Actinoplanes lobatus: one gene and its partner. The protein of the gene in region 1 interacts with the protein of each later gene in a pairwise test. Links are inferred from orthologs where the notes say so. Each region holds a gene or a part of one and is shown on either strand. Other genes may lie near its edges. The genes, in order: thrS and rplA.

Region 1 (15,430 bases):
TTCGCGGCGTAGGGGACGCGCTGCGGGTTGCGATCCGGGAAGCCGGATGGGATCGAGGGGAACCCTGCCAGCCTCGCGTCCCCAGGGGAACGTTCTTAAAACAGATATAAGCCAGGGCTGTTTCGTTCGGGGGATACGGCTCATTCCCGTCCTCGTTGCCAGCGACGTCGTCCCGGATCACGGTCGCGTGCCGGTCGGCCCCGTCCGACCAGCCCGAACCTGCTCGGCTGCTTGGGGGTGGCATCCGCGTCGGCCAACAGCATGACCACGCTGGCGCCACCCATGGCAGCCCGGTCCAGGCTGAGTGACCCGCCGGTAGCCTGCGCCACCCGGCGGGCGATGTCCAGCCCCAGACCGGTGGAACCCTGATTGCTCTGCCCGCGCCGCAGCGCCCCCTGCGGATCTCCGATGCCGGGGCCGGCGTCGTCGATCCGCAGCGCCACCCAGCCGTCGCGCCGGGACAGTCCGACCTCGAACGCGGTGCCCTGCGGGGTGTAGCGGAAGACGTTGCCGAGCACCGCGTCCAGCGCGGCGGCCAGCTCGGCCCGGGCCACCGGCACCGGGATCCGTACGTGCGCGCCGACCACCCGGTACTGCCGCTCCTGGTCGCCGGCGAGCGCGGACCAGAACATCATCCGCTCGCGGACCACCTCGCTGGCGTCGCACAGCCCGTCCTCGGGCGCGGCGGCGACCCGGTCGGCGACGGCCTGCCGGGTGGTGTTGATCAGGTGGTTGACCTCGTCCTCCAGGGTGGTGATCGCCTGCCGGATGCGCCGGATGCCGCGGCGGCGATCGACCTCGTCCGCGGTGAGGTCGATGATCTGGGTGTCGTCCGGGTCGAGCGCCTCGGCGTCGAGCCGCAGCGCGGTCAGCGGGGTACGCAGCCGGTGCGACAGGTCGGCGACCAGTTCGCGCTCGTCGGTGCGGGAGGTTACCAAGCGGTCGGCCATCCGGTTGAAGGCGTAGCCCGCCTCGGCGAGCTCGCGCGGCCCGGACGGGCTGATCCGTACGGCGAGGTCCCCGTCGCCGACCGCGAGCGCCGCGTCGACCAGGTTGCGGGCCGAGTCCACCGCGCCCCGGGCCAGCCGGTCCACCACCACGACGGCGCCGCCGACCAGCACCACGGCGAGGCCGAGCAGCAGCCACCAGTCGCGGGCGGTGTTCCGGTTCAGCGAGGAGGCCGGCACGAACGCCTCGACCACCAGGATCCGGTCGCCGACGGTGACCGGTCGCAGGTGCACCACGCCGCCGTCGACGTCCTCGACGGTCGGCTCGGGCGCGGTCGCGGCCCGGTCGATCAGCGCGCCGTCGGCCCGTCCGCCGGCGGACGGGGCGAGGCCCGGGGTGTGCACCACCGGCGCGCCGCCGGCCAGCGTGATCGCCGCGGCCAGGCCACGTTCGCCGGTTCCGGCCGCGATGGCGCCGGCCACCGTCGAGGTACGCGCGGCGGCGTCGGCGAGAGCGGCCTCCCGGTGGTCGTTGCGCAGGCCCCAGCCGAGCGGGACGAGGAAGACAAGCGCGGCGACGGCGGTGGTGGCGGCGGTGGTGTACGCCAGCCGCAGCCTCAGTCCGGCGCCACCAACCGGAATCCGACCCCCCGCACGGTGCGCAGGTAGCGGGGCTTCGCCGCGGATTCGCCCAGTTTCCGGCGAAGCCAGTACAAATGCACGTCGATGGTCTGGTCCTCGCCGACCGATGGCTGTCGCCATACCTCCTCCAACAGCTCGCGACGGGAAACCACTCGGCCCGGACGGGCGGCGAGGTAGGCCAGCAGGTCGAACTCCTTGCGGGTCAGCGCCAGCGGCTGATCGCCGAGGGTGGCGCTGCGCTCGCCGACGTCCACCCGCAGCTCGCCCACCTCGTGGACGGCGGGTTGCGCGGCCCGGCTGGCCCGGCCGACGCGGCGCAGCACGGTGGCTATCCGCGCGTCCAGGTGGGCGCCGGTGAACGGCTTGACCATGTAGTCGTCGGCGCCGGCCCGCAACAGCCGCACGACGGTCTGCTCGTCGTCGCGCGCGGTGGCGATGATGATCGGCACGTCGGTGATGCCGCGCAGCATCCGCAGCGCGTCCGACCCGTCCAGATCGGGGAGTCCCAGGTCCAGTACGACGAGGTCGGGCGTCTCCGCGGCGACCCGCCGCAACGCTTCCAGGGCGGTGCCGACGGCGTGCACGGCGTGCCCTCGGTCGGCGAGCGAACGGAGCATGGCGCCGCGCACGACATGGTCGTCTTCGACGAGCAACACCGTGGCCATGCGAAGACCGTAGCGTCCATGGCAAGGCAGAACCTAAAGGGTGATCGAGCGAGAGTCTTTGATGACTCTCAGTGATGTTTGTTCGCGCCGGTGGAGACCATTTGCGCACCTTGCGCATTGCGGAGCGCAAGGTGGGGCGCGAACAAACATCAGTGATGGAATACGATCCGAAGTACCGATGTCTTTCACACTCTTTCCCGGTACCCGCCGCACGCTCGCCCTGGAGTCCCTGGCCGGCCTCAGCGTCGGCGACGCCCTCGGCGCGCAGTATTTCGTGCCCGGCAACCGCCCCTCCGACCTTCTCGAGGCACGCCTCCCGGCGCCGCCCTGGGAGTGGACCGACGACACCGAGCAGGCCTGCTGCCTGGTCGCCACCCTGGCCGAGGGCGACTTCGACCGGGACTCCTTCGCCACCCTGCTCGCCGACCGCTACGAGCCGTACCGCGGCTACGGTCCCGGCGCCGTGACCATGCTGCGCGAGATCCGGGACGGCCTGCCCTGGCCGATCGCCGCGGCCGCCGCCTTCAACGGCCAGGGCTCCTGCGGCAACGGCGCGGCGATGCGCGCCGCGCCACTGGGCGCCTGGCACGCGGACTCCCTGGCCCACGCGGCCGTCCAGGGGGTACGCGCCGCGGAGGTCACCCACGCGCACCCGGAGGGGATCGCCGGTGGCGCGGCCGTCGCCGTGGCCGCCGCGGTGGCCGCCGCCGCCCGGCTCAACGGCCACCGGCCCGAGCGCGGGCAGCTGCTGCGGGCCACGGCGGGGCACACCCCGGCCGGAGTGGTCCACGACGGCCTGATCGAGGCGGCCGGCCTGACGGTGACGGTCACCGAGGCGGCCCACCGGCTCGGCTCGGGCGGGCAGGCGACGGCGCAGGACACCGTGCCGTTCGCCCTGTGGGTCGCCGACCGGTTCCTGGAGGACTATCCGGCGGCCGTGGCGGCGTGCGTGGTCGCCGGCGGGGACGTCGACACCACCGCCGCGATCGCCGGGGGAGTCGTGGCGGCGTACACCGGCGTGGAGGGCATCCCGGCGGCGTGGCTGTCGGCCCGCGAACCGCTTCCCGCCTGGCTGACCGAGGCCGGCGGGGAATAGCCGGGGGCTGGTGGGGACTGGGGAGCCGGGCGAAACCGGGCGGATAGCATCAGGGACGGCCCGGAGCAGCCGAGGCCGACCCACACGAATGGAGATCACCGTGTCTGCACCCCGTACACCCGCTGTGGCCGACCCCCTAGTCGTCCCGGCCGGGACTACGGCGGCCGACGCGGTGGCCGCCGCGGGGCTTCCCGCGCACGGGCCGAAGGCGATCGTCGTGGTCCGTGAGGCCGGCGGCCGGCTGCGCGACCTGAACTGGGCGCCGGCGGCCGACGCCGAGGTGACCCCGGTCGCGATCGACGAGCCGGACGGCCTCGACGTGCTGCGCCACTCGACCGCGCACGTGCTGGCGCAGGCCGTGCAGGACGTGTTCCCGGACGCGAAGCTGGGCATCGGCCCGCCGATCCGGGACGGCTTCTACTACGACTTCGACGTCGAGAAGCCGTTCCAGCCGGAGGACCTGACGAAGCTCGAGAAGCGGATGCAGGAGATCGTCAAGGCCGGCCAGACCTTCCACCGCCGGGAGTACGGCTCGCTCGACGAGGCCAAGGCCGAGCTGCACGCCGAGCCGTTCAAGCTCGAGCTGGTCGACATCAAGGGCGACGTGGACGAGGAGGCCGCCGCCGTCGGAGCCGGCGAGCTGACCCACTACGACAACCTGAGCAAGGACGGCGAGCGCGTCTGGGGCGACCTGTGCCGCGGCCCGCACCTGCCGTCGACCCGGCTCATCCCGGCGTTCAAGCTGATGCGCTCGGCCGCCGCCTACTGGCGCGGCAGTGAGAAGAACCCGCAGCTCCAGCGGATCTACGGGACGGCGTGGCCGTCGCGGGACGAGCTCAAGGCGTACCTCAACCGTCTCGCCGAGGCCGAGCGCCGCGACCACCGCAAGCTGGGCAGCGAGCTGGACCTCTTCTCCTTCCCCGACGAGATCGGGTCGGGTCTCGTGGTCTTCCACCCGAAGGGCGGGGTGATCAAGCGCGAGATGGAGGACTACGTCCGGGCCCGCCACATCGAGGAGGGCTTCCAGTACGTGGGCAGCCCGCACATCACCAAGGAGGGCCTGTTCCACACCTCGGGACACCTGCCCTACTACAAGGACACGATGTTCCCCCCGATGGAGCTGGAGGGGGCGAACTACTACCTCAAGGCGATGAACTGCCCGATGCACAACCTGATCTTCAGGTCGCGCGGGCGGTCCTACCGTGAGCTGCCGATGCGGCTGTTCGAGTTCGGCACGGTCTACCGCTACGAGAAGTCCGGCGTGGTGCACGGCCTGACCCGGGTGCGCGGCCTGACCCAGGACGACTCGCACTCCTACGTCACCGCCGAGCAGGCCCCGGCCGAGATCAAGCACCTGCTGAACTTCGTCCGTTCGCTGCTCGACGACTTCGGCCTGGACGACTACTACCTGGAGCTGTCGACCCGGGACCCGAAGAGCGACAAGTTCATCGGTACGGACGAGCAGTGGGAGAAGGCCACCAAGGTCCTGTCCGACGTGGCCGAGGAGTCCGGCCTGGAGCTGGTCCTCGACCCGGGTGGCGCGGCCTTCTACGGCCCGAAGATCAGCGTGCAGTGCAAGGACGCGATCGGGCGGACCTGGCAGATGTCGACCATCCAGTACGACTTCAACCAGCCCGCCGGGTTCGGTCTGGAATACCAGGCGGCCGACGGCACCCGGCAGGAGCCGGTGATGATCCACTCGGCGAAGTTCGGCTCGATCGAGCGGTTCTTCGGCGTGCTGGTCGAGCACTACGCGGGCGCGTTCCCGGCCTGGCTCGCGCCGGTGCAGGTGGTCGGCATCCCGATCCGGGACGACCACGCCCAGTACCTGGAGGAGTTCGTCACGAAGCTCCGTAAGGCGGGCATCCGGGCCGAGGTGGACCACTCCACCGAGCGGATGCAGAAGAAGATCCGCACCGCCCAGCAGCAGAAGATCCCGTTCATGGCGATCGCCGGCGACGACGACGTCAACGGCGGCACCGTGTCGTTCCGCTACCGGGACGGCTCGCAGCGCAACGGCGTCTCCATCGACGAGGCGGTCGCGCACGTGGTCGAGGTGGTTCGCTCCCGGGTCAACACCGGGCCCTCGGCGGCCTGACCGCGGTCCCCGGCCTCCACCGCCCGGCGCGATGTCCGGTGGAGGCCGGTTCCGCATAGGATGCGGACGTGAACGATCTGGGTGAGCCGGACGGGCTGGAGCGGCTCTGGACGCCGCACCGGATGACCTACATCTCGGGCGAGGACCGCCCCGAGGGTGGGTACGAGAAACCGGCCGGCTGCCCGTTCTGCCTGGCGCCCGGCCGGCCCGAGGCGGAGACGCTGGTGGTGGCGCGGGGCGAGCTGGTCTTCGCGGTGCTGAACCTGTACCCGTACAACCCGGGGCACCTGCTGATCTGCCCGTACCGGCACGTGGCCGACTACACCGACCTCACCGAGCAGGAGACGGTCGAGGTGGCCGCGTTCACCCGGACGGCGATGCGGGTGATCCGGGCGAGCAGCAGCCCGCACGGCTTCAACCTGGGGATGAACCAGGGCTCGGTGGCCGGCGCCGGGATCGCCGCCCACCTGCACCAGCACGTGGTGCCGCGGTGGGGCGGCGACGCCAACTTCATGCCGGTGGTCGGCCGGACCAAGGTGCTGCCGCAGCTGCTCTACGACACCCGCGACCTACTGGCCAAGAACTGGCCCGCCGCCTAGGGCCCGGATCCCGGCGACGACCTCCTCGGCGGACGGGGCGGTCACCGGGTCGGTGAGCCACTGGGTCACCACCCCGGACATCAGCGCCATCTGGACGGCGCCGACGGTGCGCACGGTGGCCTCCTCCAGCTCGTCCTCGGGCCGGCCGGTGACCAGCGCGGTCATGCCCTTGCGGCCCTCGTGGACGCCGGCCGCGAGCTGCGCGCGCAGCGCCGGGTCGTGCTCGCTCTGGGTCAGCGCCTCGACGCTGGCCAGCCAGAGCTGCCGGTCGGCCTGGACGGAGCGGATCACCCGCCGCCAGAACCGCAGCATCGGCTCGGCGCCGGCGTCGGCGTCCGGCTCGCTCAGGGCCCGGCCGATCGCCTCGCCCCAGTCCTCCATCGAGCTGATCATCGCTGCCGTGAGCAGCGCCTTCGTCGATCCGTAGTGGTAGCCGATCGACGCGAGGTTCGTCCCGGAGGCGGCCACGATGTCGCGTGCGGTGATGTTGGCGTACCCCTTCTCGTAGAGCGCTCGCTTCGCTCCTACCAGCAGGTCTTCCCGGTGGCCCATGTCGCGCATCCTAACTTCTATACAAACGTATAAGACGCTTGTATAGTTTCTCGCATGACGAATCGCGAGGTGCTGATCTCAGGTGCGGGTGTGGCGGGTCCGGCGCTGGCCTTCTGGCTGGTCCGGGCGGGGTGGCGGGTCACCGTCGTGGAGCGGGCGCCGGAGCTGCGGGCGGGCGGCTACAAGGTGGACGTGCGCGGCGCGGCGACCACCGTCCTGCAGCGGATGGGCCTGCACGAGGCGGCCCGCGAGCGGGACACCGGGATGCGGCGGATCACCTACGTGAAGCGGGACGGGCGGCCGATCGCCAGCCTCCCGGCCGACCTGCTGATGGGCCGGCGCGGCGACGACCTGGAGATCATGCGCGGCGACCTCGGGCAGATCCTGTTCGACGCCACCGAAGGCGATGTGGACTACCGGTTCGGCGACGCGATCGCCGGCCTCGCCGACGGGCCGGACGGGGTGGAGGTCACCTTCTCCAGCGGCGCCCGGGCGGTGTTCGCGTTCGTGGTCGGCGCCGACGGCCTGCACTCGGCGACCCGGCGGCGGGTGCTGGGTGAGACCCCGCTGCGCCACCTGGGCGCGTACATCTCGATCTTCTCGGCGCCCAACGACCTGGGCATCGACCGGGAGGAGATCATGTACACCGAGCCCGGCCGGCTGATCTTCGCGTACGCGATGGGCGCCGGCGAGCCGGCCAAGGTCGGCATGACCTTCGCGGCCGGCCCGCTCGACCACGACCGGCGCGACGTGGCCGGGCAGAAGGAGCTCGTCCGGGCGGCCTTCGCGGGCCGTGGCTGGCGCAGCGACGCGTTCCTGGCGGCGATGGACACCTCCGCCGACTTCTACTTCGACTCGCTCAGCCAGGTCGAGCTGCCGAGCTGGTCGGCCGGGCGGGTGACGCTTCTCGGCGACGCGGCGCACTGCCCGTCACCGGCCTCCGGCCAGGGCACCAGCCTGGCCCTGACCGGGGCGTACGTGCTCGGCCGGCATCTCGGCACCCCGGGCGGGCTCGCCGCCTACGAGGCCGGGATGCGGCCGTACGTGGAGAAGAACATGGCCTTCGGCCGGAAGATGGCCCGGGACATGGTGCCCGGCAGCCGCCTCGCCATCGCCTTCCGCAACTACGGGATGCGGACCCTGCGCTTCCACCCGCGCAAGGAGCAGGTGATCGACAAGGTGCTCGCGCCGATGCACGAGGCGGCCAACGCCATCGTCATCTAGCCACCGCGTGCTCCTTGCGGACGGCCTCGGCCAGGTGCGGGGGCATCGGCTCGTGCCGGACGTAGTGCCGGGTGAAGGTGCCGGTGCCCGAGGTGAGCGCGCGCAGCTCGACGGCGTAGCGGACCAGTTCGGTGGCCGGGACCTCGGCGCGGACCAGGCTGGCCTCGCCCTCGCCGCCGGACTCGCTGCCCATCGGGCGGCCGCGGCGGCCGGACAGGTCGCTCATCACCGCGCCGACGTACGACTCCGGCACCCGCACCACGATCTCGTCCACCGGCTCGAGCAGGGTGATGTGGCCCTGTTCGGCGGCGGCCCGCAGCGCCAGCGCCCCGGCCGTCTGGAAGGCGGCGTCCGAGGAGTCCACACTGTGCGCCTTGCCGTCGTAGAGGGTGACCTTGACGTCCACCACCGGGCAGCCGGCGGCCAGACCGCGTTCGAGCTGGGCACGGACCCCCTTCTCCACCGACGGGATGTAGTTGTGCGGCACGGCGCCGCCCACCACCCGGTCGACGAACTGGAAGCCCTCGCCGCGGGGCAGCGGCTCCACCTCGATGTCGCAGACCGCGTACTGGCCGTGGCCGCCGGACTGCTTCACGTGCCGGCCGTGCCCCTTGGCCCCGCTGCCGAACGTCTCCCGCAGCGCCACCTTGACCGGCTCGGTGTCCAGCTCGACGCCGCCCGAGCGGAGCCGGTCGAGCACCACGTCGGCGTGCGACTCGCCCATGGTCCAGAGCACCAGCTGGTGGGTCTCGGGGTTGCGCTCCAGGCGCAGCGACGGGTCACCGGCGACCAGCTTCGCCAGGTTCTTGGCGAGGGCGTCCTCGTCCGAGCGGGTCTTGGCCACCACGGCGATCGGCAGCAGCGGCTCGGGCATCCGCCACGGCTCCATGAGCAGGGGATCGTCCTTGCCGGACAGGGTGTCGCCGGTCTCCGCCGAGCCCGACTTGGTGATCGCGCAGAGGTCGCCCGCCAGGCAGGAGGGCACCTCGCGGAGCTGGGCGCCGAGCGGGGAGTAGACGTGCGCCACCCGCTCGTCGGCGTCGTGGTCGGGGTGCCCGCGCTCGGCCATGCCGTGCCCCGAGACGTGCAGCGTCTGATCGGGGCGCAGGGTGCCGGAGAAGACCCGGACCAGGGAGACCCGGCCGACGTGCCGGTCGATCGTGGTGCGGACCACCTCGGCCACCAGTGGGCCGGACGGGTCGCAGGTCAGCGGCGGGCGGGGTGAGCCGTCCACCCCGGTGACGACCGGCAGATCGTGCTCCAGCGGCGACGGGAAGCCGCTGGCGATGACGTCGAGCAGCGCGTCCAGGCCGACGCCGGTGGCGGCGCAGACCGGGACGACCGGGTAGAAGTTGCCCCGCGCGACGGCCTTCTCCAGGTCCGGGATCAGGGCGTCCGTGCTGATCATCTCGCCGCCGAGGTAGCGGTCCATGAGGGTCTCGTCCTCGCTCTCCGCGATGATGCCCTCGATCAGCGTGTTCCGGTCGTCGGCGATCGGGTTCAGGTGCTCCGGCTCGGCCTCGCCCATCCGCGGCGGGTAGCCGGCCGAGTAGTCCAGCACCCGCAGCGTGATCAGCCCGAGCAGCCCGGCGACGGCCTGCCCGTCGTCGGCGAGCATCGGCTGGTAGATCGGCATGACGTTCTCGCCGAACGCCTCCTGGCAGTCCTGGAGCGCCTCCTCGTAGTCGGCGCGCGGGTGGTCGAGGCGGGTCACGGCCACCGCGCGCGGCATGCCGACCGCGGCGCACTCCTCCCAGAGCGACACCGTGGAGTCGTCCACGCCGTCGACCGCGGAGACCACGAACAGCGCGGCGTCCGCGGCCCGCAGACCGGCCCGCAGCTCACCGACGAAGTCGGCGTACCCCGGGGTGTCCAACAGGTTGATCTTCACATCGCCGTGCATCAGCGGCGCGCAGGCGAGCGCCACCGAACGCTGCTGCCGGATCGCCGCCGGGTCGTGATCGGTCACCGTGGTGCCCTCGGTCACCCCGCCCGCCCGCGGAATCGCCCCGCTGGCCGAGAGCAGCGCCTCGACCAGGGTCGTCTTCCCGGAACCGGAGTGGCCGACGAGCACCACGTTACGAACTCTGCCGGGGTCGGTCACCGCCGGCGCACCGGCGCCGGCAAGCCCTTTCTCCGAAGTCTTCTGCGCCATGCCGAGCGCTCCCGTCGTTTCCCGTTTGTTACGCCGCTGTTGTTTGAATCCCACACCCGGCGCGGTAGTGGTCGCAAGGACTTCAGGCCTGTAACTGTGCCGGATGGTGACGATCCGGCCAACCCGCGGCCTGAGCCGTACCACCGCTGGTCGCGCCCCGTTATGGTGGGACGGCCATGGCAAAGATCGTTCAATCAACGGCCCGCGCCGTCGTCGCGTATGTCGTCGACCCCGTCGCCCGTTTTCTTCTCCGGATCGGCGTCTCACCCGACGCGGTCACCATCGCAGGCACTGTCGGTGTGCTGTTCGGTTCGTACCTCGGTGCGCAGGGTCACCTGTTCTGGGCCACCGTGATCGTAACCGCCTGTGCCCTCACCGACGTGCTCGACGGCACAATGGCCCGGATACGGGGGGGTTCCTCCAAGTTCGGGGCGTTGCTCGACTCGTCCATGGACCGGATCGCCGACGGCGCCGTGTTCGGGGCGGTCGCCTACTACCTTGCTACCGAGGGCAATCCGTACGGCGGTGTCGTCGCGGCCCTGATCAGCCTGGTCTTCGGGCAGGTCGTGTCGTACGTCAAGGCCCGTGCCCAGAGCCTCGGCCTGAACGCCGACGTCGGTATCGCCGAGCGCCTGGAACGGCTGCTCATCGTCGGTGCGGGCGGCCTGCTCGGCGCGGCCGGCCTGGAGTGGGGCCTGCCCGCCGCGCTCTGGGTGCTGGCCGTGCTCTCCGTGATCACCGCCTTCCAGCGGCTGCTGCACGCGCGGCGCACCGAGCCGAAGGCGCCGGGCGAGTGAAGGACCGGCTGATCGAGCTCGGTTACCTGGCCGGGTGGCGGGTGGTCCGCGCGCTCCCGCTGCCGGTCGCCCGGAGCCTGTTCCGGACGGCGGCCGACCGGGCCTGGAAGGGCGACGGCCCCGGCACCCAGCGGCTGCGGCGCAACCTGCGGCAGGTCGTCGGCGAGGACATGCCGGAGACCCTGGTCCGCGACGCGCTGCGCTCCTACGCGCGGTACTGGATGGAGGCGTTCCGCCTGCCGACGCAGAACCGTGCGCAGTTCCTCGACGGATTCTTCATGGTCCCGGAGAGCTACCAGAAGCTGAAGAAGGCGGCCGCCGACGGCAACGGCGTGATCCTGGCGCTGCCGCACGTGGCGAACTGGGACGCCGCCGGCGCCTGGGTGTGCTCGCACGACTGGCCGCTGATCACGGTGGCCGAGCGGCTCAAGCCCGAGGGCGTGGCCCGGGCGTTCCTGGCGTACCGGGAGAAGCTCGGCATGAAGGTGCTCCCGCACACCGGCGGCGAGCGGTCACCCCTGGAAGTGCTCACCGAGCACCTCGGGAAGGGCTGGGTGGTGGCCCTGCTCGGAGACCGGGACCTGTCCCGCTCCGGTGTCGAGGTGGAGTTCTTCGGCGGGCGCACCCGGATGCCGGGCGGGCCCGCGCTGCTCGCCCTCCGTACCGGGGCGCCGCTCTTCGCGGTCGACTGCTGGTACGACGAGCGGCGGGTGATGGCCCGGATGCGCGAGATCACCCCACCCGCCGACGGGCCGCTCGACGAGCGGATCAAGCGGACCACCCAGCAGCTCGCCGACGCGTACGCGGCCGGCATCGCCGACCACCCGCAGGACTGGCACATGCTCCAGAAGCTCTGGCTCTAGGGGGCGGGCGTGCGGATCGGGATCGTCTCGCCCTACTCGTTCGACGTCCCCGGCGGCGTGCAGAACCACATCATGGACCTGGCGGAGGCGCTGCTCGGCCTCGGTCACGTGGTGAGCGTGCTGGCGCCCGCCGACGACGACGCGGAACTGCCGGACTACCTGGTGCCCGCCGGACGTGCGGTGCCGCTGCCGTACAACGGGTCGGTCGCCCGGATCGCGTTCGGGCCGGTCTCCACGGCCCGGGTCCGGCGCTGGCTCAAGCACGGCGAGTTCGATGTGCTCCACGTGCACGAGCCGTTCTCGCCCAGCCTGTCGTTCCTGGCCGTGGTCTCCGCGCGCGGCCCGGTGGTGGCCACCTTCCACACCGCGATGACCCGGTCCCGGGCGCTCTCCGGGTTGCAGCCGTTCCTCCAGCCGGTGGCGGAGAAGATCACCGCCCGGATCGCGGTCAGCGAACTGGCCCGCAAGGTGCAGGTCGAGCACCTCGGTGGCGGCGCCGTCGAGATCCCCAACGGGGTCGCGGTGGCCAAGTTCGTCTCGGCTTCGCCCTTGCCGGGATGGCCCGGCCAGGGTGGGACGCTGGGCTTCCTGGGCCGGTTCACCGAGCCGCGCAAGGGCTTCCCCCTTCTGCGTACGGCGTACGTGTCGCTGGCTCGCGAACGCCCCGGGCTGCGGTTGTTGGTGGCCGGCCCGGGCGACCGCGACGAGCTGTACGACGACATCCCCGCCGACCTGCACGACCGGGTGGAGTTCCTGGGCCTGGTCTCCGAGGCGGACAAGGCCCGGATGCTGCGCAGCGTCGACGTCTACGTGGCCCCGAACACCGGCGGCGAGAGCTTCGGCATGATCCTCACCGAGGCGATGGCGGCCGGCGCGACGATCGCGGCGAGCGACCTGGACGCGTTCCGTCGGGTGCTGGACGGCGGCCGGGCCGGCGCGCTGTTCCCCAACGGCGACCAGGTCGCGCTCACCCGGCTGCTCGGCGAACTGCTGGACGACCCGGCCCGGCGGGCCGCCCTGTCCGCCTGCGCGCGTCAGGTGGTCGGGACGTTCGACTGGCCGAGTGTGGCCAACCGGGTGCTGGAGGTGTACGCGACCGCGATCGAGGCCACCGACGGGAGGGTTTTCGACGACGAGTGGTCCTGAGCACCACCGTGGTGACAGGCGGGCACTACGATGCCCGGCATGTGGTGGGTGGTGGGAGTCGTCGTGCTGGCCGCGATCTTCTCGGCGTACCTCGGCTGGACCGCCCAGCGGGTGGAACGCCTGCACGCGCGGGCCCAGTCGGCCGAGCGGGCGCTGGACGCGCATCTGTTGCGCCGGGCCGCGGCCGCCGCGGTGGTCGCCGAGCAGGCCGAGTCGGTGGAGCTGTACGCGGCGGCCCGGCTGGCGCTGGACGCCGAGCCCGGCGAGCGGGAGACGGCGGAGAACGACCTGACCCGCCAGTTGCAGAAGGTCGCCCTGGACCCGGCCGATCCGGCGGCGCGCACCCTGGTGGCCACCAGCCGGCGTGTCGTGCTGGCCCGCCAGGTGCACACCGACCAGGTCCGGGACGCGCAGAACGCCCGCCGCCGGGTGGTGGTCCGCCTGCTCCGGCTGGCCCGCCGCTACCCGCGGCCGGAGTACTTCGACATCGTCGAGCCGGTGCTGCCCGAACTGCCCCCGGCCCCGCTGCCCGCCCAGGCCGTCTGACCCACTGACCCACTGACCCACTGACCCACTGACCCACTGACCCACTGACCCACTGACCCACTCGTGGGTTTCCAGGGAACGGTCACCCGCAAAACGCCGCCGGTGTCGAGGCAAGTGATTTGCCGACGCAGCGGGGTGTGCTGCGGCGGGAAATCACCTGCCTCGACACCGGTTACAAGGCGTTTTGCCGCGGAGCGAAGCGGAGCCATCAGGCCCAGCGTTTTGCCGCGGAGCGAAGCGGAGCCATCAGGCTCAGCAGGCCCCTCGGTTCAAGACAACTACCAGCCGCGCTCGGAGAGGCGGTGGGGGACCGGCTCGTCCTCGACGTTGATGCCGACCATGGCCTCGCCCAGACCGCGGGAGACCTTGGCGATCACGTCCGGGTCGTCGTGGAAGGTGGTGGCCTTCACGATGGCGGCGGCGCGCTGGGCCGGGTTGCCGGACTTGAAGATGCCGGAGCCGACGAAGACGCCCTCGGCGCCGAGCTGCATCATCATGGCCGCGTCGGCGGGGGTCGCGATGCCGCCCGCGGTGAACAGCACGACCGGCAGCTTGCCCCGCTCGGCGATCTCCTTGACCAGCTCGTACGGCGCCTGGAGCTCCTTGGCGGCCACGTACAGCTCGTCCTCGGGCAGGGTCTGCAACCGGCGGATCTCGGCACGGATCTTCCGCATGTGGGTGGTGGCGTTGGAGACGTCACCGGTGCCGGCCTCACCCTTCGACCGGATCATGGCGGCGCCCTCGGTGATCCGGCGCAGCGCCTCGCCCAGGTTGGTGGCTCCGCAGACGAACGGCACGGTGAACTGCCACTTGTCGATGTGGTTGGCGAAGTCGGCGGGGGAGAGCACCTCGGACTCGTCCACGTAGTCGACGCCGAGCGCCTGGAGCACCTGGGCCTCGACGAAGTGGCCGATGCGGGCCTTGGCCATCACCGGGATGGAGACCGCGCCGATGATTCCTTCGATCATGTCGGGGTCGGACATGCGGGAGATGCCACCCTGGGCGCGGATGTCGGCGGGCACACGCTCCAGCGCCATGACCGCGACGGCGCCCGCGTCCTCGGCGATCTTCGCCTGCTCGGCGTTGACCACGTCCATGATCACGCCGCCCTTGAGCATCTCCGCCATGCCGCGCTTGACGCGTGCGGTTCCGACGGCGGGCTGGTTCTCAGACATGGGGATTCGGCTCCTCGTGCGGGTTATCGGATGAACGGGATACTACGAACGCGCAGTACGTGCTCCGATAGCCAATCGGCTCCCCGGTGGCCTGCTTTACTACGCGAGCAGGCTCGGGACCTTCTCGAAGAGCTCGGTGGTGAAGGTCATCATCTGGTGGAGCATCCAGTTGCCGGCCAGCAGCAGGGCCGCGCCGATCGCGATCGCCTTCGGGACGAAGGAGAGCGTGGCCTCCTGGATCTGGGTGACCGACTGGAAGAGCGAGACGGCGAAGCCGACCACGAGGGCGGTCAGGAGCACCGGCGCCGCCATCTTCGCCGCGATCGTCAGGGCCTGCATCGCCAGCTCAACCACCATCGTGTCGGTCATGCCCATCAGTTCGGGCGCCGGCGGGGAGCGCGGAGTGCGCGACGGGGGCCGCTCGGGTGCCGTCCGGTTGACTCCTCAAGTGGGCCCGGTTCCGGTCGCGCCTATTGTGGGGCCGTGAACATCGGAGTGCTGGCCCTGCAGGGCGACGTACGCGAACACCTGGCCGCGCTGGCCGAGTCGGACGTCCTGGCCCGGCCGGTCCGCCGGCCGGAGGAACTCGCCGACGTCGACGGACTGGTGATCCCCGGCGGCGAGTCGACCGCGATCAGCAAGCTGGCGGTCTCCTTCGGGCTGCTCGACCCGATCCGCAAGCGGATCGCCGACGGCATGCCGGTGTACGGCTCCTGCGCCGGCATGATCATGCTGGCCGCGACCGTGCTGGACGGCCGTCCGGACCAGGAGTCGTTCCACGGCATCGACATGACCGTCCGGCGCAACGCGTTCGGCCGGCAGATCGACTCGTTCGAGGCGTCGGTGGCGATCGATGACATCGAGGGCGGCCCGTTCCACGCGGTCTTCATCCGCGCGCCGTGGGTCGAGCAGATCGGCGGCGACG
Region 2 (8,286 bases), 2.6 Mb from region 1 along the record:
GCTGAGCGTCCGGTTCGGTGTCCAGCAACAGTTTGGTGAGCCAGGCCAGCACCGGGAACAGGCAGACCGCCGAGTAGGCGTAGGCGTGCATGGCGAGCGACGGCCCGCCACCGTGGAGGATGGAGAAGATCACCAGCAGGGTGATCAGGGGCGCCACAGCGCGGCCACCGCGCAGAAAACCGGCGAGGCGCATCCGGGTCAGCGCGATCATCGCCCCTCACTCTCGGTGCTCTCGATTCCGGGTACGCCCATCGCCCTCTGCCTCGGGAAGGAGCTCGTCCCGCGTACCCCGGCCGGGTCTCGCTCCCGGACCCCGAGGACACGGTGACCGGAGGCACGGAGCCGGTCCACCGTCGCGGCGGCCTCATGCCGTCGCGCCACCACCTCGACCACCACCTCGTCGGCGCCGGTGTCCGGCTCGGGCTCGGGCTCGGGCTCGGGCTCGCCGGTGTGGTGCAGCCCGTGGCCGGTGACGGTCCAGTGGATCGCGCCCGGCAGGTTGGCGATCTCGCCACGGTGATCGCTGACCAGGACCGCCCCGCCGGCAGCGGTGACCTCGGTGACGAGTTCCGGGATGAGCTGCCGGGACGGGGCGTCGAGACCCTCCCAGGGCTCGTCCAGGACCAGCAGGCCGGGTGTGGTGAGCAGAGCCTGGGCCAGGCCGACCTTCTGCGCGGTGCCCTTGGAGAGGTCCGGCAGCGGGGTGTCGGCGTGCCCTGTCAGGCCGAGCCGCTCGAGCCACCGGTCGGCGCCGGCCGCGGGCAGGCCACGGATCTGGGCCATCGAGCGCAGGTAGCCGATCGTGGTGAACGGCTGGGCGGCCGGGAAGCGTTCGGGGACCCAGCCCACCACGGCCGGCCGGTCGTGGATCACGCCCCGGGACGGGCGGAGCACCCCCGCGGCGAGTTGCAGCAGGGTCGACTTGCCGGCGCCGTTGCGGCCGAGCACCACGATCGTCTGCCCGGGCTCCACCGCGGCGTCGATGTCCTGCAGCGTCCAGTCGGCGCGTCGCGCGTACCGGAACCAGACTTTGTCGAAGCGCACGGCCGGAAGCCTGCCACAGAGACCGCCTTCGACGCAGGCCCGGGAAACACGAAATCCCCCGGGGAAGTCCCCGGGGGATTTCGAGAGATGCGACCGTCAGGCGGTGGCGTCCGAGCCGCGCAGGTTCTTGTGCACGTTCGGGTCGACCTGGATGCCGGGGCCCATCGTGGTGGTGATGGTGACCTTCTTCAGGTACTTGCCCTTGGCGGCGGACGGCTTCGAGCGCAGGACCTCGTCGAGGACCGCGCCGTAGTTGTCGATCAGCTGCTCCGGCGAGAAGGACGCCTTGCCGATGATCAGGTGCAGGTTGGAGTGCTTGTCCACCCGGAAGGTGATCTTGCCGCCCTTGATCTCGTTGACGGCCTTGGTGACGTCCATGGTCACGGTGCCGGTCTTCGGGTTCGGCATGAGGCCACGCGGGCCGAGGATCCGGGCGATCCGGCCGATCTTGGCCATCTGGTCCGGCGTCGCGATCGCGGCGTCGAAGTCCAGCCAGCCACCCTGGATCCGGGCGACGAGCTCGTCGGTGCCGACCTCGTCGGCGCCGGCCGCGACGGCCTCCTCGGCCTTCGCGCCCTGGGCGAACACGATGACGCGGGCGGTCTTACCGGTGCCGTGCGGCAGGTTGACGGTGCCGCGGACCATCTGGTCGGCCTTACGCGGGTCGACACCGAGGCGCATCGCGACCTCGACGGTGGCGTCGAACTTGGCGGAGCCGGTCTCCTTGGCGAGGACGACCGCGTCCTTCGGCTCGTAGAGCTTGTTGACGTCGATCTTCTCGACGGCGGCGCGGTACACCTTGCTGCGCTGTGCCATTTCACTTACTCCTGTGGTAGATGGCGGGGCCGCTTCGGATGCGCGGCCCCTCCCACTGATATCGCCGGGGATCCGGCGATCAGATCTTGGTGACCTGGTTGAAGTTCAGCTCGACCGGGGTCTCCCGGCCGAAGATCGACACCAGGACCTTGAGCTTCTGCTGGTCGGCGTTGATCTCGCTGATCGAGGCCGGCAGCGAGGCGAACGCGCCGTCGGTCACCGTGACCGAGTCGCCCACCTCGAAGTCGAGCACCTTGACCTCGGGCTTCGCCTTCTTCTCCTCGGCCTGGACAGCCGGGGCCAGCCACTTCAGCACCTCGTCGAGGGAGAGCGGGGCCGGCCGGTCGACCCGGTCGGTGGCGCCCACGAAGCCGGTCACACCGGGCGTGTTGCGCACGCAGGAGTAGGACTCCGGGCTCAGGTCCATCCGGACCAGGATGTAGCCGGGGAAGACCTTGGCCTGCACCTGGTTGCGCTTGCCGTTCTTGACCTCGACCTCTTCGCGGGTCGGCACCTCGACCTGGAAGATGAACTCCTCCATGTCGAGGCTCGTGATCCGGGTCTCGAGGTTGGTCTTGACCTTGTTCTCGTAGCCCGCGTAGGAGTGCACGACATACCAGTCGCCGGGGGCGTAGCGCAGCTTCTGCCGCAGCTCCTTGACCGGGTCGTAGTCCTCGTCAGCCTCGGGCGCCTGAGCCTCGACCGGCTCGGCGGCCTCGACCGGCTCTTCGGTCTCCAGCGACGACTGCTCGTCAGCAAACTGCGCGGTCTCGTCGTCGTACTCAGGCACGCTCGCTCACTTCCAAAAGTCTTCGGTTCGCGGATCGCCGGACGTCAGCCCAGCGCCCATAGCATCGCTTTACCGAACGCGTAGTCCAGGCCGGCCACGATGGTGGTCATGATCACCACGAAGACGATCACCACAGCGGTGTAGGTGAGCAGCTCTTTACGGGTCGGCCAGATGACCTTGCGAAGCTCGCTGACGACCTCACGGAAGAAGCCGCCCACCCGGCCGAAAAGACCCGAACGCCGACCCGACTTCTTGGTCTTGGGGCTTTCCGAGTCGCTCCGCTCGGCGACGGCGGTGCCACCGCCGGCGGTCACCAGCGCGTCATCGGCGTTGTCGTCCGGAACATCGCCACCGGCGGCGGCGGCGAGCAGCTCGTCGTCGCCCGGGACGTCGTCACCGGGCCGGTCCTTCTCGGCCACTTCGCCCTACTTCCGTCGTCGGTGGTCTTGAATCCTGTCAGCGCTCGACCGGACGCGGAATTTGTGCGAACCGCGCACCGGGCGGGCACGTCTAGGAGAAATGCGCAGGGGTGACAGGACTTGAACCTGCAGCCTGCGGTTTTGGAGACCGCTGCTCTGCCAATTGAGCTACACCCCTTTGCGGAGCTGCTGTCTTTCGAATCACAGCCCCACGGCGCATCACTGTACCGGTACGCCGGGCATTACCCCAACCCGGGCTACCGCTTACTGATGAGCGCCTGTGCCAAGGACAGTACCTTGTCCCCATTGCATGTCGCAGTCAGGCTCAGCCGAGTGTGCCCCTCATCGGTGACCTCCTTGACCGTGGCGGACACCACGACCTCGGTCCCCTCGTCGGTGTCGGGCACCGGGACGGGGCGGCTGAAACGCACGCTGAACTCGACCACCGCGTCCGGAGCGCCGGCCCACTCGGTGACGGCACGGCCCACCAGAGCCATCGTGAACATGCCGTGCGCGATGACGCCGGGCAGCCCGACGCCGGTGGCGAACCGGTCACTCCAGTGGATGGGGTTGAAGTCGCCCGAGGCGCCCGCGTAGCGGACCAGATCGGCCCGGGTCACCCGAAAGGTCTTCGGCTCCAATGCGTCGGCCATCAGTGCTCCTCACCGCGCTGGACCAGCTTCGACCAGACCGTGACCACCGGCTCGCCGGCCTCGGTGGTCACCTCGGTCCGGGTGGTGATGAACTCGTGGCCACCCCGGCTGGTGATCTCGTCCACCGAGTTGACGCAGATCAGAGCGTCCCCGGCGACCACCGGACGGGTGTAGGCGAACCGCTGGTCGCCGTGCACCACCCGGGTGTAGTCGAGGCCCAGGGCGGGATCGGCGATGACCTGACGGCTGGCCGCCATGGTGATCGCGACCGGGAAGGTGGGCGGGGCCACCACGTCCGGATAGCCGAGGGCGCGCGCGGCCGCGGGGTCGTGGTACGCCGCGTCGGTGGCGCCGATCGCCCGGGCGAACTCACGGATCTTCTCCCGACCGACCAGGTACGGCTCGGTGGGCGGCCAGCTACGGCCGACGAACGATTGGTCCAGAGGCATGCCCACAAACTACCCTCCGGGGCCATCCCAGAAATAGCACTGTCAGTGCAAAAATATCGAGGATGCTGCGGAAACAGCACTGCGCCGCCCGGAGTGACTCCGGGCGGCGCAGTGTGAAGATCAGATGTTGCGAGAGATCAACGGGTCTCGCGGTGCAGGGTGTGCTTCCCGTCGCGCGGGCAGAACTTCTTCAGCTCGACGCGGTCCGGGTCGTTACGCCGGTTCTTCTTGGTGATGTAGTTCCGGTCCTTGCACTCCGTGCACGCCAGGGTGATCTTCGGACGGACGTCGGTCGCCTTGGCCACGGCGGGGTGCCTTCCTGCTAACGGATTTCTTACTGACGACGAACCAGCGTAGACGCTCGGTCAGCCGCTTCGCAAAGTGGGGCCCCGGTTGGGGCACCACAGAAGAGTAGCGATGGCCGGACTTGAACCGGCGACACAACGATTATGAGTCGTTTGCTCTACCGACTGAGCTACACCGCCGAGCCAGGCTCATCAGTTCAGCGCCTGGCGAGGCGGAACGAACCCGGTAGAGCCCCCTTACGGAATCGAACCGTAGACCTTCTCCTTACCATGGAGACGCTCTGCCGACTGAGCTAAGGGGGCTTGCTGCTTGCGATCTCTCGCTCGCTGCTGGAGTAAGACTACACGGCCTGTCGGCGGGGGTGAAATCAGTATCCCCATTACCGGGAATCGCCTGGTCAGATGACTGCTCGAAGCCGGCGGACCTCACCGGTGGGAGTGGACTCCGGCTCGGTCTGAGCGCTCAGCCAGGCCTCCAGACGCTCGAACGGCAGGGGCCGGCTGAACAGATAGCCCTGACCGATCTCGCAGCCCATCTCCTCGAGCAGCTCCAGGGTCAGTTCGCTCTCCACACCCTCGGCGACCACGGTGAGGCCGAACTCCCGGGACAGGCCGATCACCGCGCGGACGATCGCGAGGTCACCCGAATCGGTGGCCATGCCCTGGACGAAACTGTCGTCGATCTTCACCTCGTGGACCGGCCACTGGCGCAGATAGGCCAGCGACGAGGCGCCCGTCCCGAAGTCGTCGACACTGAGGCGCACCCCCAGGTCGCGCAGCCGGTAGAGGGACGGCAGGACCCGCTCGATGTCGCCCAGCATGCCCGGCTCGGACACCTCGAAGGTGACCAGGCCGGGATCCACCCCGTGCTCCTCCAGCAGGTCCCGGACCAGCTCCGGGAAGTGCGAGTCGAGCAGGGTGCGGGCGGAGAGGTTGACCGCGATGGCGAGCGGCCGCTCCGCGTCGGTCCAGGCCCGGCAGCGGCGCAGGCCGGCGACGAGCACCACCTCGGTGAGGCGGGCCAGCTGGCCGGTGTGCTCGGCGACCGCCACGAAGTCCTCCGGGGCGACCTCGCCGTGCGCCGGGTGCACCCAGCGGGCCAGGCACTCGACGCCCAGCACGTGCCGGTCGGCGAGCGTCACCTTGGGCTGGAAGTAGACCTCCAGCTGCTCGTTGTCGAGGGCCCGGCGCAGGTCCGCGGCGATGCCCAGGCGACGGACCGCACGGGACTCCAGGGCCGGATGGAAGGGCTGCACGCCGTACGGAAGGACCTTGGCCGCGTTGGCGGCCAGCTCGGCCCGCTGGAGCAGGGTCTCCGGGTCGCTGCCGTGGTCGGGATAGATCGAGACGCCGACCGCCGTGTTCACGTCCAGGGTGAGCGAGCCCACCGCCATCGGGCCGCGCAGGCGCTCCCGCATCCGGGTGGCGATCTCGATCGTGGCGTCGATGCTCGCGGCCCGCAGGGTGACCACGAACTCGTCCCCACCGATCCGGCCGACCAGCGCTCCCGGGTCGGCGATACCGCGGATCCGGTCGGCGGCCTCGACGAGCAGTTTGTCGCCGGCCGCATGGCCCATCGACTCGTTCACGTTCCGCTGGCCGTCGACGTCGAACAGCATGATCGCGACGACCTCGTCCTCGGCGCGGACCTTGACCGACTCGGCGAGCGCGTCGATCACCCGGCGCCGGTTGGGCAGGCCGGTCAGCCGATCGTGGTACGCGTCGTAGCGCAGCCGGTCGACCAGCCGCGAATTCTCCACCGCGACCGCGGCGTGCGCGGCGATCGTCTCAAGCACCTGCACGTCGGCTTCCCGGAAGGTACGGTTGTCGCCGACCCGGTTGACGACCTCCAGCGTGCCGATGATGGCCTGACCCGAGCGCAACGGGATGACCAGGGCGTCCTTGACCTTCGCCGACCGCAGGCAGGGCCGCAGGTCCTCGGTCTCGGCGAAGCGGGCGCCGACACCGACCGCCGACTTCATCTCGACCGCCCGCTGGCGGACCTCCTCCGGTATGGGTGCGATGTCCAGCAGGCCGCGGTGCTCGACCCGGGCGGTCAGCAGCACCTCCGGGTGCCGGCCCTGCGGGGCGAGCCAGAGCGTCGCGAACTCCGACTGCATCAGCGAGCGCACCCGGCCCAGCAGCACGTCAGGCAGACCGCTGCGGCCGCTCTCGTCCCGGACCGCCTGGGTCAGCTCGTAGACCTCGGCCAGGGTCCGGTGGCGGCGGAAGAACTCCGCGTACGACCGGAGGACCATCACCAGGGCGGCGACCAGGATGGCGAGCAGGATGGCGGACCAGGCGGTCGCCTCGAGCGCGACCAGGAAGATGAGGCCGACCACGATGTTGATGCCGTCGACGGTCATCGCCGAGAAGCCGGCGCGCAGCGCGTCCCGGCCGGTGCGCGGGCTCTGCACGAGCGTGAACACACCGGCGAGGCTGAGGAGCTCGACCAGATAGCTGAGGCCGACCGCGGCGGCCAGGATGGCCCAGGTGCGCGGGCCCGCGTCCTCGATGGGCGCGAAGGAGGCGATCAGCAGCAGGGCCGCGCAGTTGCCGGCGGCCGATTTGGCGACGTTGAAGGAGAGTTTCGTGACCGGATAGTTCGCCCGGTAGTGGTGCACCAGATTGGCGCCGCTCACCACCAGGACCACCATCACCGGTGGGAGGTAGAACAGTGCCAGGACGAGCGGCACGTCGGTCACCGCGACCGTGAAACTGCTGCGCCAGATGACGACGTTGAAAACGTCCCGATAGGCGATCAGGTACGCGATGAAGAACGCGAGGCCGGCCGGCCAAGCGCTATACCACCCAGGCTCCGCCACCCAGAAGCCCGCCGTGCAAACGAGGGCGAACACCACCAGCGGCCACGTGATCAACCACGCCCGCTGCGCGCCACCATGCCGGACCGGGGACCGCTCGACCATCGAGAATCCTCTCTAGCCGATCGGCCCCTAGTCCGTCAACGTGTCTGACCCATCAGGCCCAGTCAAGCGCCGGGTTGCTCTGAACCTGGACCGCGCTGGTCGCCTCATCAGCTGTCGATGCCCCAACGGTGACGCCACCGAAGACAACGGCAAGCACAAAAACCAAGCCAGCGAAGCGGCCCAGCTTTTTTGCAGACATAGTCCTGCTCCTCGAGTCGGGGAATCGCATCAGGGTGGGGGTCACATGATGGTGCCACACCAGTTGTGCGACAGGCAGCGTTCAGCGGCGGGTCGTGGCGACGCTCCGGTAAATCCTGGCCGAACGGCTGAACAGACCCTCACGCCTACTGCTGAAGAATTGACGGCTTTATAGCCCATTTAGGCGGAGAAGTGAGGCAAACTCGCACTCGGGCGTCAAGGCTGCTTGACGTCAAGACAGCCTGACGAAAGACTGCCTTCATGGCCTCCCCCGACGAACTGGAACGGCGGCACACACTAACCACGGCGACCGATCGTTACGACGCCCTCCGGATGCGCGACGCCCTCGCCGCCATGGACCCGGACAACGAAACCGCCCTATCCCCCGACGAGACCCTCGAGATGCTCGCGCTCAGCGAGGTGATCATTCGTAAGGCGGGGTACGGGCGGCAGGCGATGGTCCGCTCCGCCCGGGCCGCCGGCGCCTCCTGGACCCGGATCGGCGCCGCCCTCGGCACCAGCAAGCAGGCCGCCTGGGAGTCACACCAACGGTGGATCGACGACCAGGCCGGCGTCGACCGGGCCTGAATCAGTCCCCGGTGGCGGCGGGACGATCGGTGTGGGAGTACTGCGACCAGGAACCCGGGAAGAGACGGCCGGCGCCCAGACCGGCATGCTCCAGGGC

Evidence for each region.
Region 2: the proteins of thrS (region 1) and rplA interact in binary tests that used the Escherichia coli proteins (3 or more experiments, as listed by UniProt). The link is inferred for Actinoplanes lobatus from one-to-one orthologs.

What each region holds. Positions count from the first base shown.
Region 1 is NZ_JACHNC010000001.1:206,383-221,812, reverse strand. Bases 2,984-5,949 are described here. They hold thrS (threonine--tRNA ligase), read left to right. Parts: upstream 2,984-3,450; coding sequence 3,451-5,448; downstream 5,449-5,949. Other genes in these bases: BJ964_RS00935 (HIT family protein), read left to right, coding at 5,571-5,949; BJ964_RS00945 (ADP-ribosylglycohydrolase family protein), read left to right, coding at 2,984-3,350. In the rest of the region: BJ964_RS00955 (HAMP domain-containing sensor histidine kinase), read right to left, coding at 141-1,562; BJ964_RS00950 (response regulator transcription factor), read right to left, coding at 1,565-2,254; more of BJ964_RS00945, read left to right, coding at 2,433-2,983; more of BJ964_RS00935, read left to right, coding at 5,950-6,047; BJ964_RS00930 (TetR/AcrR family transcriptional regulator), read right to left, coding at 6,018-6,599; BJ964_RS00925 (FAD-dependent monooxygenase), read left to right, coding at 6,654-7,823; BJ964_RS00920 (elongation factor G-like protein EF-G2), read right to left, coding at 7,816-9,978; pgsA (phosphatidylinositol phosphate synthase), read left to right, coding at 10,155-10,775; BJ964_RS47640 (phosphatidylinositol mannoside acyltransferase), read left to right, coding at 10,772-11,638; BJ964_RS00905 (glycosyltransferase family 4 protein), read left to right, coding at 11,648-12,784; BJ964_RS00900 (hypothetical protein), read left to right, coding at 12,815-13,330; pyridoxal 5'-phosphate synthase lyase subunit PdxS, read right to left, coding at 13,609-14,505; flagellar biosynthesis protein FliQ, read right to left, coding at 14,605-14,874; pyridoxal 5'-phosphate synthase glutaminase subunit PdxT, read left to right, coding at 14,989-15,430. UniProt on the Escherichia coli protein: Catalyzes the attachment of threonine to tRNA(Thr) in a two-step reaction: L-threonine is first activated by ATP to form Thr-AMP and then transferred to the acceptor end of tRNA(Thr). The rate-limiting step is amino acid activation in the presence of tRNA.
Region 2 is NZ_JACHNC010000001.1:2,849,231-2,857,516, reverse strand. What follows is about bases 1-2,866. They hold rplA (50S ribosomal protein L1), read right to left. Parts: upstream 1,861-2,866; coding sequence 1,141-1,860; downstream 1-1,140. Other genes in these bases: secE (preprotein translocase subunit SecE), read right to left, coding at 2,695-2,866; nusG (transcription termination/antitermination protein NusG), read right to left, coding at 1,940-2,650; BJ964_RS13185 (ATP-binding cassette domain-containing protein), read right to left, coding at 208-1,044; BJ964_RS13190 (hypothetical protein), read right to left, coding at 1-211. Outside these bases: more of secE, read right to left, coding at 2,867-3,069; BJ964_RS13160 (MaoC family dehydratase), read right to left, coding at 3,327-3,722; BJ964_RS13155 (MaoC family dehydratase N-terminal domain-containing protein), read right to left, coding at 3,722-4,171; rpmG (50S ribosomal protein L33), read right to left, coding at 4,309-4,476; BJ964_RS13135 (putative bifunctional diguanylate cyclase/phosphodiesterase), read right to left, coding at 4,875-7,403; BJ964_RS13130 (hypothetical protein), read left to right, coding at 7,863-8,189; BJ964_RS13125 (sulfurtransferase), read right to left, coding at 8,191-8,286. UniProt on the Escherichia coli protein: One of the primary rRNA binding proteins, it binds very close to the 3'-end of the 23S rRNA. Forms part of the L1 stalk. It is often not seen in high-resolution crystal structures, but can be seen in cryo_EM and 3D reconstruction models.